4 regions of the Phocaeicola acetigenes genome follow, and region 2 is predicted to be linked to each of the others. Evidence: riboswitches for the same ligand, from Rfam matches in the RefSeq annotation. Region 2 holds a riboswitch; each other region holds the start of a gene.
What was found. Region 2 has a riboswitch for cobalamin ahead of O6P32_RS11055 (TonB-dependent receptor). Riboswitches for the same ligand answer to the same signal wherever they lie in the genome.

Region 1 (4,088 bases), on a different contig from region 2:
TCTGTATCCAGTCCACCGGAATTGGACACATACAGTTTCCCATTCTGCACACAAAGGTCATCTGCATTACGTCCCACTTCTATCACTCCATCTACTTCCAGAGTATTCAAATCAATACGACTCACTGTTCCATCGAACGAACAGACATAAGCTTTCCCTCCTTGAAACGCTATGGCACGAGGCTGACGAGAACTACCATTTTCACATAATACAGGAATCTGCTTGACAGACAATCCGGTATACAAGTCTATCACCTCTACTGTGCTTGAAACATTAACCACAATGTAAAGCCTGTCATTATACACTGCCATATCATTGGCCGTATCTCCCAAACCCCGATTATTCATTGCAAGAAAATAATCGCGTACATAAGAAGAACTGTTAAACGAGTAACGGTATAATGAGCTGTTATTCAGATTAAACAGACCTTCGCACAATACATACATTTCGGCCGTTCCGGTTTCCTGTATAGAACCACCATCTGCATAGGGTTTATCTTCCATGTCATCACACGACATACACAGAAACAATACACAGGAAAGAAGTAATATTATAGTTGTTCTTTTTCTCCTCATTTTTTCTTTCTTCAATATTTTATGCCTACAGTTAGCCGAAACGAACGTCCCGGCATAGGAAAGTTCTTCACAATCTCATAATTTTTGTTCAAAAGATTAAGCACTTCTATCCGTAAAGAAGTAGTCATTTTTCGAAAACGGAAGTCACGGTATGCAGAAACACTATGATCTGTATATCCATCAAGTCGATTCTTGGTGATATTCTGTCCCAGAACATAACGTTTTCCAGAGAAAAGCATTGCATACGACAAGTTCACATAGGGTGTTTCCAGTACAGCCTGCCCCGAACCCGATACACGTGGGGTATAAGCAATCTGATGTTTATAAGTCATACTCTCGGGAGAATCAGGATTGGAACTGGTGACATCGAGAGCCCGCTGATATGTATAATTTCCGGAAAGAGTCAATAAATATCCCTCAAATGGCGTCAGACAAATATTGGCAGTGACATCTATGCCTTTAATATCAACCTTGCCTAAGTTCACCATACTCCATATAAACAGGTTTTTGGTAGGAGTAGCTACTATCTTATCGGTTACCCGATTGGCATAAGCATCAACGGTAGCCGACAAAGAAGAAACCAATCCCTCAAATTGTTTACCATAAGTCAGACCGATATTATATTGCTGCGCCTGCTCCGGTTTCAAGCGAATATTTCCAGTCTGCCCGTAATACAAATCATTGAAACTGGGCAAACGGAATATATCCTTATAAAAGAAACGTATTCTAAATTCTTCTCTGGGAAAAGGCTTGAAAGATGCACTGAAATAAGGGCTCCACTTCCGGTGTCCTCCCGCACTGCTTCCGACCGACACATCCTCGTTGATAACAGTTGCCAATACTGAAGCCGAAACTGTCATCCATTCATTTACGTATTTTCCAGCCAGGGCAGTCAGCCATGAATAACGTACCGGCTTAGCAAAATTATGTAAATCAGCATTCATCCGGTTGATACTTCCGTCAGTTGAAAGTGAAAAAGAAAGATTATCGAATGCCCGATACAGAGCTGAAGCTGAGACATAATACTCCTGCTGGTAATAATTATTTTCCGATTGTCCGGTACTCCCCTTATAATCCGGATCTAAATAACGCTGGTAACTCCAGTTCCATTTGGCTGAGGCCTGAACCGCCCATCGATGGTTCAATTCCTTTTTATAATGTCCCTGTACAAAAACATTCTTATCCCATAAATGCTGGGAGGCATAATCATAATAATAGGTAGTAGCATTAGGCAAGCCTCTCGACGACTGATAATAATATGCCTTGAGGCGAAGTTGTTCTTTATCCGAAAAATTCCCAAAGACATTGACCTCAGTCCGCAAATTCTGTACTTCGGTATTCTTTCGTTTTTCCCTGCTATGCTGATCATCTTTATCCCCATAATATAAAGTATACGGATAACGACCATCAGACGACATCCATTCTCCTTGAGCTGTCAGACTCCATTTGTCCGCTAATTGCTGCTCCCAATACAATGAAGGATTAACAAGTCCCCAAGAGCCCGTCTTCAGAGTACCTTTCAACAAAGAATTCTTCCCGTCCTCAAAATGAGGAGTTAAGGTTTGAATACTCAATGTCCCAGCTGAAGCAAACAAACGAGCTGGCTGAAAGATTTGCTCTCCCTGTCCATTATTCAATACTAATTTATCTACATTCTCCAATGAAAATCGTCCAAGGTCAATCTGTCCTGTCTGACAATCAGTCACTGCAATTCCATCATAAGAAACAGCAGTATGCTGAGCACCTAAACTGCGTACCGAAACAGTCTTTAATCCACCAATACCTCCATAATCTTTTACAGTAACTCCAGAGAAATGTTTTACCGCATCTGATACCTGCATTACATTTAAAGCTTTTAACTCTTCAGCAGAGAGTATCTGAACAGGGGCAGTTGCACGAACTTCCCTTATCTGATAACGGTCGGTTACTGTTACTTCAGGAATAGTGTATACTCGGGCTGTATCCAATACAGTTTGTGCAAACGAAGACCCCGTTACACTACTTATCCCCAATCCTGCAAGCCATATGATTTTAACAATACGCTTCATGCTGTTTTTCAATTCACTACAAACAAAAACAGCTTTCTTCCCCTAATATACGAATGAATGAAGATATAAAAACGAAAAATTCATTCTACGCTTTTTCCTCGAAAGCTGCGAAAAATATATGGCAGGTCTTCTGACTTGTTCTTATCAGCAAACGCCTTCCCAAACGAATTCAGTGGCATAAATGTCTGCTAACCTTATTATATAGAACTTACAGCAGCGGGACTGTTCAGGACTCTCACCTGATTCCCTTTTAATTGGTTTCGAAAAGAAATACGAAACTCAAACCATATGTAGCAAAGGTAAGAAAGTTTTTCAATAAGCAGAAAAAATTCCATATTTTTGTAAGAAAATCAATCTTAAATATATCAAACTATGATGAAGGAACTAGAATTAAAGTATGGTTGTAACCCCAACCAAAAACCGGCACGTATTTTCATGAAAGAGGGAGAACTTCCTATTGAAGTACTGAATGGACGTCCCGGTTACATCAACTTTTTAGATGCTTTAAACGGATGGCAATTAGTGAAAGAACTGAAAGAAGCCACTGGTATGCCTGCCGCAACTTCATTCAAACATGTCAGCCCGGCAGGAGCAGCTATTGGCCTGGAATTGGATGATACGATGAAACAAATTTATTTCGTAGACAATCTTCCGTTGTCTCCTCTGGCTTGTGCTTACGTACGTGCCCGTGGCGCAGACCGCATGTCTTCTTACGGCGACTTTATTGCACTTAGCGACATCTGTGACGAAGCAACAGCCCGTTTCATCAATCGTGAAGTTTCCGACGGAGTAATTGCTCCCGGATATACAGATGAAGCACTGGAAATTCTAAAAAACAAACGTAAAGGAACTTACAATGTAATAAAAATCGATCCGAACTACCAGCCTGCTCCCATCGAACGCAAAGATGTATATGGTATCACTTTCGAACAGGGACGAAATGAAATCAAGCTCAACAGCGACGAACTGTTCAGCAACATTCCGACTCAAAACAAGGAATTTCCCGAAGCGGCAAAACGTGATTTGATGATTGCTCTTATCACCTTAAAATACACACAGTCCAACTCTGTATGCTACGTAAAAGACGGACAGGCAATTGGTATCGGTGCAGGACAACAAAGCCGCATTCATTGTACAAGATTGGCAGGAAATAAAGCTGATATCTGGTATCTTCGCCAACATCCCAAAGTATTGAATCTTCCCTGGATAGAAAAAATCCGACGTGCAGACCGCGATAATACTATTGATATCTATATCAGCGACGACCATGATGATGTGCTGGCAGAAGGAACATGGCAGCAGTTCTTCACTCACCGGCCGGAAGTCCTGACCAGAGAAGAAAAACGCGCCTGGCTGAATACATTGAAAGGCGTATCCTTAGGTTCTGATGCATTTTTCCCCTTTGGAGATAACATCGAAAGAGCTCATAAAAGCGGAGTTGAATACATAGCCCAAGCTGGAGGAT
Region 2 (4,088 bases):
ATGCCACCGGACTGATAGAAAACAATCTCTCCAACCATTACAACCTGACTTTCCGCAACAGCACCCATCTGCTGAACAACAAGCTGCATATTGATTTCGGCCTAATGTATATGCGCACCAAAGAACAGAATATGCTGTCGCACGGAGACGATTTTAACCCTATCATTCCCGTTTACCTCTATCCGGAATGTCTGAACTTCCGACCTAATCAATATGGACAAATTACCGGTGTTCCCTGGTACGAACGCTATGACCCTGATAAAGATTACTATGCCCAATACTGGCCGTATTCCGAGTGGCAGAATCCCTATTGGATTATCAACCGAAACACCTTTCTCAATAAGAAAGACCGTTTCTTAGGCAATATCGGTATCAGTTACGACATTACCCCCTGGCTTTCTGCCTCCGCCCGCGTACGCTATGATAAAGATGTAATAAAGCAGGCACAAGAACTTTACGCATCGACCAGTGCCTATCTCATCAACTCGGAAAACGGACTGTACGGGGAAAATAAAGCCGACCTGCACCAACTGTACAGCGACCTTTCCCTTGACCTGCACCATCGCATAGGAGCATTTTCGTTCAATGCATTATTAGGAGGAAGCATACAGAAACGGCAATACGATTTCGATTTGCTCAACGGAGGTCTGATCCAACCCAACGGATTCTCAGCCGACAATATTGATGATGCGCTGAAAAACAGTGTTTCCGAATCATTCGAAGATAAAAGGAAAAGTCTCTTTGCCTCCTTGCAGATAGGCTTTAAAGACATGCTTTACGTGTATGCTACCGGACGGAAAGAATGGAATGATTTCAAGTACCGCACTTTCTATTCGGAAACCGATGGATTTTATCCCTCTGTCGGAATAGCCTTTATTCCCACAGCTTTTTCTGCGATTCGCTCCGATATTCTGTCATTCACTAAACTCCGCTTCGATTACAGCGAGACTGGAGCTACCCATCAGTATGCCTTGATAGAAGGACTGTGGCAAAAGAACCAAAACTTCGACTACGAGGCACTAACACAAGGAAAAAGCCCTGTCGAAACCACCAAATCGTACGAAGCCGGCATCGACTTAGGAATGTTCCAAAACCGGTTGAACCTATCTCTTACTTTATATACCTCTACCACTCACAGTGTAGCACTGACCCAACAAGCGAACTATAACCAGTTAATGAATGCCACTATCGAAAACAGAGGAGTCGAAATGTCTCTCCAACTCAAACAGCCCTTAGGTCCTGTAGAATGGAATAGCAACCTTACTTACACACTAAATAAGAACAAGATAAAAGACTTTACAAATATCTCTTCTGATGGAACAGAAACAGATATCCCATCGTTTGAAATGATAACTTCTTATCACCCTATCGCACAGGAAAAACTTGTAAAAGGCGGCTCCATAGGCGACATATACGTCCGCGCATTCCGCACCGACAGCAAAGGAAACCTTGTCATCGGGAGCGACGGGTTACCGGAAAAAAACAATGAATACACCTATGCCGGTAATGCTGCTCCCAAGTATCAGATAGGATGGAGCAACGACTTCAACTGGAAAGAAATAGCCTTAAGTTTCGTTCTACAGGGAAACTTTGGAGGAAAAGGTCTGTCCCTCACTCAGGCGATGATGGACCAGTACGGTGTATCGAAGGCTACTGCTGATGCACGTAACAACGGCGGTGTATGGGTAGGACAGCAGCTTATCCCAGCCAAGCAATATTATAATTATGTAACTGGTCTGGAGGGGGTAGGAGCAGCCTATATATACGACGCTACCAATGTGCGTCTGGCAGAACTCTCGGTAGGATATACCATTCCTATGCACCGTTGGGTAAACTGGATACAGAGTATCAAGGTTTCGTTTGTAGGACGCAATCTGTGCATGATTTACAACAAAGCGCCGTTCGACCCCATGAGTACGGCCAGTATGGGCAACTTCATGCAGGGAATAGATTATTTCAACCTGCCCAGTTTGCGCAACCTCGGTTTTTCTGTCAGCATGGACTTTTAGTTCAAAAAACAATTTAGCTGACACAGTAAACTGATAGAAAAGACTCTTCAAGAAGAGTAAGTAATATTAGTCGTATAAAGTGTCCCACTGCAAGGAGACACCTGTCTCCTTGCAGTGGGACACTCGTCTCTTTATAGTGAGACGGACGTACCCTTACAATGAGACACCCTTCCTGTTTAAGTATCCAACGAGATAAAACATCAAACAAGATACAACTATTTCATTTATTTTCTATATTTGCTCACGAATTGGTTCCACATCCTTGTTCTAGGAAACGGATTAAAAGGGAATCGGGTGAAAATCCCGGACAGTCCCGCTGCTGTAAAGCTCTATACCAAACTTTCTGAAAAATGCTCATACCACTGATATACAATGGCTATATTGGGAAGGTTTCAGAGAGGGAGTCAGTCAGAAGACCTGCCATCATTCATTTGCTCAGTGCCCTCTGGGGTTAGGGAAACTGTTGCCTGTTTTTTCATTTTATAAGAACCGACATGTATAAGCAGACCATCATGCGTGCCGTTTGGCTGATGTGTATCCTTGTATGGGGACATTGTATCTCTATATATGCACAAAGTAAGCTGGATAGCCTACAACATTTGGGAGAAGTCGTAGTAACGGCACGTACTTTCCAAAAAGAAGTTATTCCCGTACAGCAACTGTCCGGAAACGAATTGCAGCGCCTCAGCTCACATAATGTGGCCGATGCATTGCGTTATTTCTCCGGAATACAAATCAAAGATTACGGAGGAGTAGGAGGTCTGAAAACCGTAAACATCCGAAGCATGGGAACCAATCATGTAGGGGTATTCTACGATGGCATTGAACTGGGTAACGCACAGAACGGTACCGTAGACCTGGGACGATTCTCTTTGGACAACATGGAATCGGTTACACTGTACAACGGCCAGAAAAGTGCTATTTTCCAACCTGCAAAGGATTTCGGCTCTGCCGGCTCTATTTATTTACAATCACGTACCCCAAAGTTTGAAAACGAAGAACGTTACCATGTAAAGACAACCTTTAAGACCGGTTCGTTTGGAGTAGTCAATCCCTCCATATTATGGGAGCAGAAAATTCACGACAAACTTTACAGCTCTCTCAGTGCCGAGTATATGTATACCACCGGAAAATATAAATTCCGCTATCAGACTAAAGACGGATACGATACTACCGCTGTACGTCAAAATGGTGATGTACAGGCTCTGCGCGTAGAAGGCGGACTGTTTGGAAAAATAGACCAGGGATATTGGCGTGCAAAAGCCTATCTGTATAACTCCGAGCGAGGATATCCCGGTGCCATTGTACGCAACAAGTTCTCACACGAAGACCGTCAGTGGGATACTAATTTTTTCACACAGGGTACATTCAAAAAAGATTTTTCGTCCCGGTACAGCCTGTTATGCAACATAAAATATGCCTACGACTATTTGCATTATCTGGCAGACCCGAACAAAGATGAATCTTTGATGTATACCAACAATCATTATTACCAACAGGAAGTTTATGCTTCGGCTGCAAACCGGTTTACCATTTTACCGGGATGGGATGTCAGCGTGTCTGCCGACTATCAGTTCAATTTACTGAATGCCGATTTACAGGACTTTGTATATCCTCGCCGGCATACCGGACTGATAGCAGCTGCCACAGCCATTTCACTCGACCGGTTTAAAGCACAGGCCAGCCTGCTTGGAACTTTTGTACACGATAAAGTCCGGACAGAAAACGAATCGGCCCCCAACAAACAGGAATGGACTCCAGCTGTAGTCGCCTCGTATCAGCCATTCAAATCAATTGACTTGAATATCCGTGGCTTTTACAAGCGTATCTTTCGAATGCCAACCTTGAACGACTTGTATTATACTTTTGTAGGAAATGTAGATCTGGACCCTGAGTATACAAACCAGTACAATCTGGGATTTACTTATAGCAAATCTTTTTCCCACAGTTGGCTTCGCTACATAGAAATACAGACAGACGTATATTACAACGAAGTTGAAAACAAAATTATAGCTACACCGACTTCCAATTTTTTCCGGTGGACAATGATTAACCTGGGAAAAGTGGAAATACGAGGTA
Region 3 (4,088 bases), on a different contig from region 2:
GTATAGTGTATTTTCATCTTGCAGGATGTTTTCACCATAATCAATAGTAAGCTCTCCTTGAATTTGGGTGAGAGAAGTTTCCATATAGTTTGGCTCATTACACGGGTTGTCATCGTCTTTACATGCCCATAGCATGAAAGGTACGAATAATAATATAAGTGCTTTCAGTTTCATAGATTTGTGGTTTTTAATCTAATTGCAAGGTAGATAAAGGTTTTGAGATAGAAAAATCGGATGCTTGGTTTAACGCGAGAGTTTTTTCAATTTTAACTATAAAAACAACCAGTTTGTCTTTGTATGCGATTACGGATTTATCCATCCATCAGTCGATTGATCGTTTTTCGATTACGTATCTGCTTTTTCTTGAAAAATAAAATGTTTTGAAAATCCGGTTTTCTCTTTCATAAAGTCTGATTTTTCAGTTTTTCGCTAACTGATACTTTTGTAATTTAATGAATTTTAACAGGCAAAAAAGAGGAAATAAATCAAAAAAAGGACTGTATACATGCTTTATAATATGTATTTAGGGGATGAAACAAAGGAAAAAAGGACTCGTAAAAGAGGGTTTTGATACTTGTATCGGTGGGTGACGATACTTGTATCGTGAGCTTACGCTATTAGTAACACATGCCAACGGTATTAATAGTGTAAAAAAAGGGGATTAAAAGAGGTTTTTATTCCTGTTTTTTAGCAGAGTGGAGTGTTTTTTCTTCTCTTTTAAAAGATGTATATCCGGGTGATAAAAAGATGTGATTCTTGTTGTGTGAGAAGATATTTGTTGTGTAATGCATGTGTATTGTGTAACCTGTACGGATAGGTAGTGAATTTTCTGTCTTTTTGTATTTGGGTATACCCCCAAAAAAGTGGAAATTTGCAACCGGACTTGCCTTTGAGTCTAAAAAGGCCTGTTTTAGGGGACTTGAATTGACATTTTGATAAATGTATATTCCACTGAAGTGAGACACTTTCATTTTGTCATTTTACGGAAAAATTGGAAAAAGAAAAATGCCAATGGGGCTTTATTTGTCCGATTAAGCTTTTGTGTATATCCAAAATATTATATCTTTGTTGCCGGAAATGGTTCCGTGTGTCTGTTCGGACAAGCGGATTAAAAGGGAATCAGGTGGAATTCCTGAACAGTCCCGCTGCTGTAAGCTCCTTCAACTCTTCGGAAATAGCTTATGCCACTGATAACTGAACAATATCGGGAAGGCTCCGGAGAGGGGGTAAGTCAGAAGACCTGCCATCATACAAATTTAACTGCACTCGTGGGATAGGCAGTTAAGACTGAATTTATACAATTAATTTTATCAAGTAGGTGTGACCGGAAATTTCTGGTCTTCGTGCTGCTGTGTGTATTTCTGACAGGGAATACTGTATGCCTGTGTGTACAAAACAGGCGGGATGGCTTGTGCTGATTATTGCCGGCGATTTTGGAGGATTGATTGTGTAATGTCATTTTTTATAAAAACAGATTTTTATAAATAATAGTATTATGAATTTTATTGGATTTGCAAGAAAAGCCGTCCTTATGGGGCTTATGGTATGCATTGCCCTGTGTATGGGGGCTTGTTCGTCGGAAAATGGTACTGCAGGAGCAGGAACCTTGAAGTTTGATTTAAACATTGTGCAGGAGGGTACTGATCCTTTGTTTGTGGTGCCGGGACAGGATATGGTGCTGGAATATTCGGGAGAAAATATACAGACGATAGAAGTGGGAAAGCTGTCGGCCGGATGGACTGCAGAAGTGGATTATGAAGCATCTAAAATTGTACTGAATGCTACTGCTGAGGCTGAGAAAGAAGCGAAAATTGAATTTAAGGCGAAAGGTGGAGATGGTACAGAGCAGGTAAAAGAGTTGAGCTTTTATAACCTGAATTCGTTTAATGATCCGAACGGGGCTTTTGTGCTGAATGAGGGAAATATGACTACAGAGAATGGTTCGTTGGGATATATTACTCCGGAAGGTTATGTGATTGGTGATGCATATAAACTGGTGAATGGTACCGAACTGGGAAATGTAGCGCAGGATATGGCGTTCTACAACGGGAAGATTTATGTCATATCGCAGAATGGAAACAAAAATGCGGTGGGAGAGTTATTCGAGAATGATGGCACGCTTGTGGTAATGGATGCGAAAACGTTGAAAAAAGAAGTGACTTTTTCTAGAAATCAGTTGGAAGGACTGGACTGGCCTACACATATCGCTGTTCTTGATGAGAACCATATATATATTCGGGATAATAAAGGGGTGTATCGTCTGGATATGGGAACGGGAAGAATTTCTTTTGTAGAAGGTTCCGACGGAGCTCCTAAGTCGCGTTTTGTGGTAATGGGAGGTAAGGTGTATACATTCCAGAATAAAAACTATATGTGCAATATCCTTGAAATCTCACCGGAATCGGATAGTGTTTCTAAGATAAGTTTGCCTTATTCGGCTCCTTATAAGAGTTTGTATAGTATTGAGAAAGCCGGTGAGGGGGATGTATGGCTTACTGCGACTGGATTTGGTAAATATTATGTGGCTAAGTTTAATCTGGCTACTAAAGAGCTGGACTCTCGGGAAATTGGTTCGGAGCCGAATGTGGGAAGTGCAGGGGTGTCTTTCTGTGTAAAAGATAATATGATTTATTATGCCAATGGCACTACACTGTATCGTATGAAGTTTGATGAGGCTGCCGGAGAGGAACCGGGTGAAGAGGAAATGCTTTGCGATCTTAATCTGCTTGATAGTAATGCAGGACTGTTGTATAACGGACTGGCTGTTCATCCGGTGACGGGACATGTATATGCAAACTCTATCAAATCGTTCCCCTTGTTTACTACAAATCAGATCTGGGTATTCGATTTTGAGACCAGCGTAGACTCTCCGTTTGCCAAATATGAGAATTATACACATTTCCCGGCAGGAGTCTTTTTTTATTCTGAAAATTAATTTATTGTATTGGTTATGAAGAAGTTATTTTATCGTGCTTGGGCTGTATGCATGCTGGCTGTAGCAGTATCGGGATGTTCTGATGATTTGTCGGAGGGTAATTCCGGCGGAGTTGGGAAAGAGGAAATCTTGGGCGGTTATGCCGACCCGAAAGGGGTGATGATATTGAACCAGGGAGCTCCCTCTTCGCAAAATAGTTCTCTGACTTTCATTACTCCGGAAGGTGAAGTGGAGGATAACGTGTACCGTAAGGTAAATGGCTCGGCTTTTGGAAATTATGCGGAGGATTTATGGATGTATAACGGTAAGTTCTATATCGTAAGCGACGGGCTTTTTGAACCTAATGGGGAGAAAACCGATGGTGAACTGGTGATTGTGGATGCTGTAACATTGAAACTTGAAAAGGCTTATCAGATAGAAGATTTGAAGTTTCCTCGGCCGGAAGGAAGTCTGGAGGAAGATGAAATGCTTTCGCTAAGTACTCCTTTTTCCAATATTGCTGTATTGGATGAGAAGAATGTATTTTTTGCCGAAGGACAGGGAATGTTCCGCTTTGATACTACTACGGGAGAGCTGAATCTTATTGAAGGGGCTTATAATTTTGGTAACCAGGGAGGAACTATTGAAGAAGTGGCTTCAACAAGAGGTATCTTGAGAGTGGGAGACTGCCTGTATTGTGGGGGTGGAGGTTTCTGGCAAACTACAAGATTGTTTGAGTTTGCTAAAGATAAGAATGAGGTGAATAGGGTTTTGCCTGATTTGAATGGTGATTTTATTAGTGGAATCTGCCAGACGGGCGAACGTGAGGTGATGCTTGCTACTTGTGGAAGAGGGGGAGAAAAGAAGTCTTACCTTATTTTTGTCGACCTCGACAGCTGGAAGGTAGTGAAAGAGGTGAAGATTGCGGAGGATATTTCTGCTGAATTCTTTAATGATTCGGGAATTACAAAGGCTGGAAATTATATTTATTATGCAGCCGGGGGAACGACTATCCGTCGTTTGTCGCTCGAAACCTGGAAAGCGGAGGATTGTATCGATGTGCTGAAAGATGCGCCCGAAGGGATTCATCTGAACTGTAATGTGACTGCAGATCCTTCTAATCAGTATTTGTATGTGGCTGTATCGGATAAATACAGTGAATCGGAAATTCCTA
Region 4 (4,088 bases), on a different contig from region 2:
TGTAATCGAAGAAGTAGACGAACATGAATATTTTCATGATCGCCGACTGATGATTTCTATATTCATGAGTGTGACCAATGTGCATGCCAACTGGTATCCGGTAGATGGTACCATAAAACATGTAGATCATCATAACGGACGTTTTATGAAGGCATGGCTTCCCAAGGCAAGTACCGAAAATGAACGCTCAATGGTAGTTATTGAAACTCCGGAAGGCCATACTGTCATGGCACGCCAAATTGCCGGTGCAATTGCCCGTCGTATTGTTACCTACGCTACAAAAGGAGAAGAATGCTACATCGACGAACACATGGGATTCATCAAGTTCGGCTCACGAGTTGACGTATATCTTCCTGTAGGAACAGAAGTCTGCGTAAAAATGGGACAGGCTACAACAGGAAACCAAACCGTAATTGCTAAATTAAAATAAAAAGACAAGGAGGAGGTACGATTATGGCCAATGTTATCATCCGAAACATTCCAAATACAATCACTTGCTGCAATTTGTTCTCCGGATGTATTGCCAGTTACATGGCACTGCAAGGCTGTTATACGCTTGCATTCCTCTTTATCGTAATTGGGGCAGGCTTTGATTTTTTCGATGGAATGACAGCTCGTCTGTTGCATGTATCAAGTCCGATAGGAAAAGAATTGGACTCATTGGCCGATGATATTACTTTTGGATTTGCTCCTGCTGCGATTGTTTTTTCTTTATTCAAAGAAGTATATTATCCCGAGTTTCTGACTCCAATTGCCGAATATATACCTTATACTGCTTTTCTGATTTCAGTCTTTTCGGCATTGCGATTGGCCAAATTCAATATCGATGTACGACAAACCAGTTCATTCATCGGTATGCCGACTCCTGCCAATGCTTTGTTTTGGGGTTCACTGACCGTAGGAGCCCACAATTTCTTGGTATCTCAATACTTTAATGCAATCTACCTTTTTCTGTTGGTAGTTGTCATGTCATTATTGCTGGTTGCTGAACTACCCATGTTTTCATTGAAATTTAAAAACCTTTCATGGAAAAGCAATAAAATCAGTTATATCTTCCTGGCTGTCAGCATCCCTTTACTGATTATCTTCCAGCTCAGTGGTTTTGCAGCAGTTATTTTATGGTATATCCTACTCTCTATTGTAACTCGTAAAAAATCATAAAACAACAATTATGGCACGGTTGTTGTTAATATCATTATAAAATATAACGACAATAACTATGTTTGGATTTTTGAGTTTCATATTCATATTTATATTTATTATTCTTATTCTTTTACTGTCGGCCGCAGCTAAAGTTGTAGGAAGCATATTCCGTACAGGAAAGCGTATGACAGAAAAGATGACATCTTCTTCACAGTATACAGAAAAAGAAAGCACTTATCAGGAACGTTCTTCTTACGGTTCTTCTTCACAGTCTCCTGCACGAAAAAAGAAAGTATTTGATAGTGATGAAGGGGAATACATCGAGTTTGAAGAAATAAAAGATTAAGCCAAGACTAATCAGACTTATTATAATGTGTATGCAGTACACCGTTTTCAACTTTAAGATTACTGCATACACAACTACAAATCATCTCATCTTTTTGGTCTTTAATTCTTCCAAAAATGTTTCCAAAAGGCTATTATATAAAAGAAGGAATATTACAAGAAATAACGGAAGAATTTCTAAAAAGAAAAACCATTTTAAATTACAGTTATCCATTTACCCCATTCAAACACATTCTAAGAACGTTTTTACTGGAATTTTATTTCCCAATTTAGACAACCAAGAGATAGTCTATTTTATCAAGCAAAACTCTTTTTCTATCTTTGTACAGCTTTTAATGGTAACACAAGCGTTTCAAAAGGGAATATCGTGAAAATCGGTAACAGTACCCGCTGCTGTGATTTCCAAAGAACCAAGGCCAAGTATCATATACAGCCACTGCAATACACTTGCGGGAAGGTCGCCTTTGGGGAGGAATCAGTCAGAAGACCTGCCATGAAAAAGCCATTTATATCCATTACTTTTTCAAAAAGCTGTTATGAACACAAAAGAAATCTGCATTATCAAACGAGACGGAAAGCGGGAAGACTTTTCGGCAGTAAAAATCTCTAATGCCATAGGCAAAGCATTCGAAGCCACAGGCCTCAACGACCACCGTACCTTAATAGAAGAGATTACCCAGCGCGTTATCCTCCAAATCAACCAACCTACCATTGGAGTAGAGGATATACAAGACATCGTCGAGACTGAGCTAATGAAAGTACAACCAGAAGTGGCAAAAAAGTACATCATCTATCGTCAATGGCGAAACACCGAGCGCGAAAGAAAAACGCAAATCAAGCATATCATGGACGGCATTGTCGCCATCGATAAAAATGATGTCAACCTGAGCAATGCCAATATGTCAAGCCATACTCCGGCTGGGCAGATGATGACATTTGCTTCGGAAATCACCAAAGATTATACTTATAAGTATCTTCTTCCTAAAAAGTATGCAGAAGCACATCAGTTGGGAGATATCCACATCCACGATTTGGACTATTATCCTACCAAAACAACAACTTGCATCCAGTACGACCTTGATGATTTGTTCGAAAGGGGATTCCACACCAAAAACGGCAGCATCCGTACTCCTCAATCAATCCAGAGCTATGCAACACTGGCTACAATCATTTTCCAGACCAATCAGAACGAACAGCACGGAGGACAAGCTATCCCTGCTTTCGACTTCTTTATGGCAAAGGGAGTATTGAAAAGCTATCAGAAAGCAGTCACATCCATTCTGTCCTTCTATCTGGAAGTAAAAGGAGAAACAACCGTAAAAGAAGAAAGTCTCTCCGAAGCCATACATCAATATCTGATCTCCATTGAACCTAACTCCGAAATGAAAAAGGGGTTAGTAAAAGCATTACAGGCATCTGCAATTACAATCAATGCTGAAGAACTTGAACATATTCTGCATAAAGCATATGCTCAAACCAGAAAAGAAACCCATCAGGCCATGGAGGGATTCATCCATAACTTGAACACCATGCACTCGCGAGGAGGAAACCAAGTTGTATTCAGTTCTATCAACTACGGAACTGATACATCAGCCGAAGGACGCATGGTGATAGAAGAACTGCTGAAAGCTACCGTAGAAGGTTTGGGACAAAGAGGAGAAGTTCCGGTATTCCCTATCCAGATTTTCAAAATAAAAGATGGAGTATCTTATTCAGAAGCCGATTACCAGTTGGCTATCCAGGATTTTGATGCAGCACTTGAAGGAAAAATACAGTTCGAAGCTCCCAACTTTGACTTATTCTTAAAAGCATGTCGTACCACAGCCAAGGCACTGTTCCCTAACTTTATGTTCTTGGATACTCCTTTCAACCAGCACGAGAAATGGGACAAGAACGACCCGAAGCGCTATCGTTACGAACTGGCAACCATGGGATGCCGTACACGTGTATTCGAAAATCTGAACGGAGAAAAGACATCACTGGGACGAGGCAATCTCTCGTTCACCACCATGAACCTACCCCGACTGGCCATTGAAGCACGCATCAAAGCTGAAAACATGGCCGAACACACGCATCCTACCGCCATCGAACAACTGGCCAAGGACATCTTCCTTCAGTCGGTACACGAGATGTCGGAACTCATTGCCGAACAACTTTATAGCCGGTATCAATACCAACGTACTGCACTGGCCCGCCAGTTTCCTTTCATGATGAGTAACAATGTATGGAAAGGAGGAGGAAGTCTGAACCCGAACGACGAAGTGGGAGACACCTTGAAACAAGGAACACTGGGTATTGGTTTCATTGGCGGACACAATGCAATGGTAGCACTTTACGGACAAGGACACGGTCATAATCGCAAAGCATGGGAAACGCTTTACGAAGCAATTGAAGAAATGAATAAAGTAGCCGATGAATACAAACAAAAATACCATCTGAACTACTCTGTACTTGCTACTCCAGCCGAAGGACTTTCCGGACGCTTCACACGCATGGACAAACGCAAATACGGCCTTATCCCAGGAGTTACAGACAGAGACTATTATGTCAATTCATTCCATGTAGATGTGAAAGAGCCTATCAGCATTATCGAAAAAATC

Region 1: another riboswitch for cobalamin. It lies ahead of O6P32_RS04970 (TonB-dependent receptor plug domain-containing protein); the one in region 2 lies ahead of O6P32_RS11055 (TonB-dependent receptor).
Region 3: another riboswitch for cobalamin. It lies ahead of O6P32_RS11850 (DUF5074 domain-containing protein); the one in region 2 lies ahead of O6P32_RS11055 (TonB-dependent receptor).
Region 4: another riboswitch for cobalamin. It lies ahead of O6P32_RS05125 (anaerobic ribonucleoside triphosphate reductase); the one in region 2 lies ahead of O6P32_RS11055 (TonB-dependent receptor).

Annotation. Positions count from the first base shown of each region.
Region 1 is NZ_JAPZVM010000003.1:93,115-97,202, forward strand. Features, by position in the region: gene O6P32_RS04965 (YncE family protein) at 1-575, opposite strand, end outside; gene O6P32_RS04970 (TonB-dependent receptor plug domain-containing protein) at 587-2,623, opposite strand; cobalamin riboswitch at 2,727-2,927, opposite strand; gene O6P32_RS04975 (phosphoribosylaminoimidazolecarboxamide formyltransferase) at 2,996-4,088, shown strand, end outside.
Region 2 is NZ_JAPZVM010000010.1:32,151-36,238, forward strand. Features, by position in the region: gene O6P32_RS11050 (SusC/RagA family TonB-linked outer membrane protein) at 1-2,009, shown strand, start outside; cobalamin riboswitch at 2,242-2,450, shown strand; gene O6P32_RS11055 (TonB-dependent receptor) at 2,504-4,088, shown strand, end outside.
Region 3 is NZ_JAPZVM010000011.1:110,982-115,069, reverse strand. Features, by position in the region: gene O6P32_RS11855 (hypothetical protein) at 1-174, opposite strand, end outside; cobalamin riboswitch at 1,062-1,262, shown strand; gene O6P32_RS11850 (DUF5074 domain-containing protein) at 1,496-2,935, shown strand; gene O6P32_RS11845 (DUF5074 domain-containing protein) at 2,951-4,088, shown strand, end outside.
Region 4 is NZ_JAPZVM010000003.1:134,340-138,427, forward strand. Features, by position in the region: gene O6P32_RS05110 (phosphatidylserine decarboxylase family protein) at 1-430, shown strand, start outside; gene O6P32_RS05115 (CDP-alcohol phosphatidyltransferase family protein) at 454-1,161, shown strand; gene O6P32_RS05120 (DUF4834 family protein) at 1,220-1,489, shown strand; cobalamin riboswitch at 1,809-1,998, shown strand; gene O6P32_RS05125 (anaerobic ribonucleoside triphosphate reductase) at 2,025-4,088, shown strand, end outside.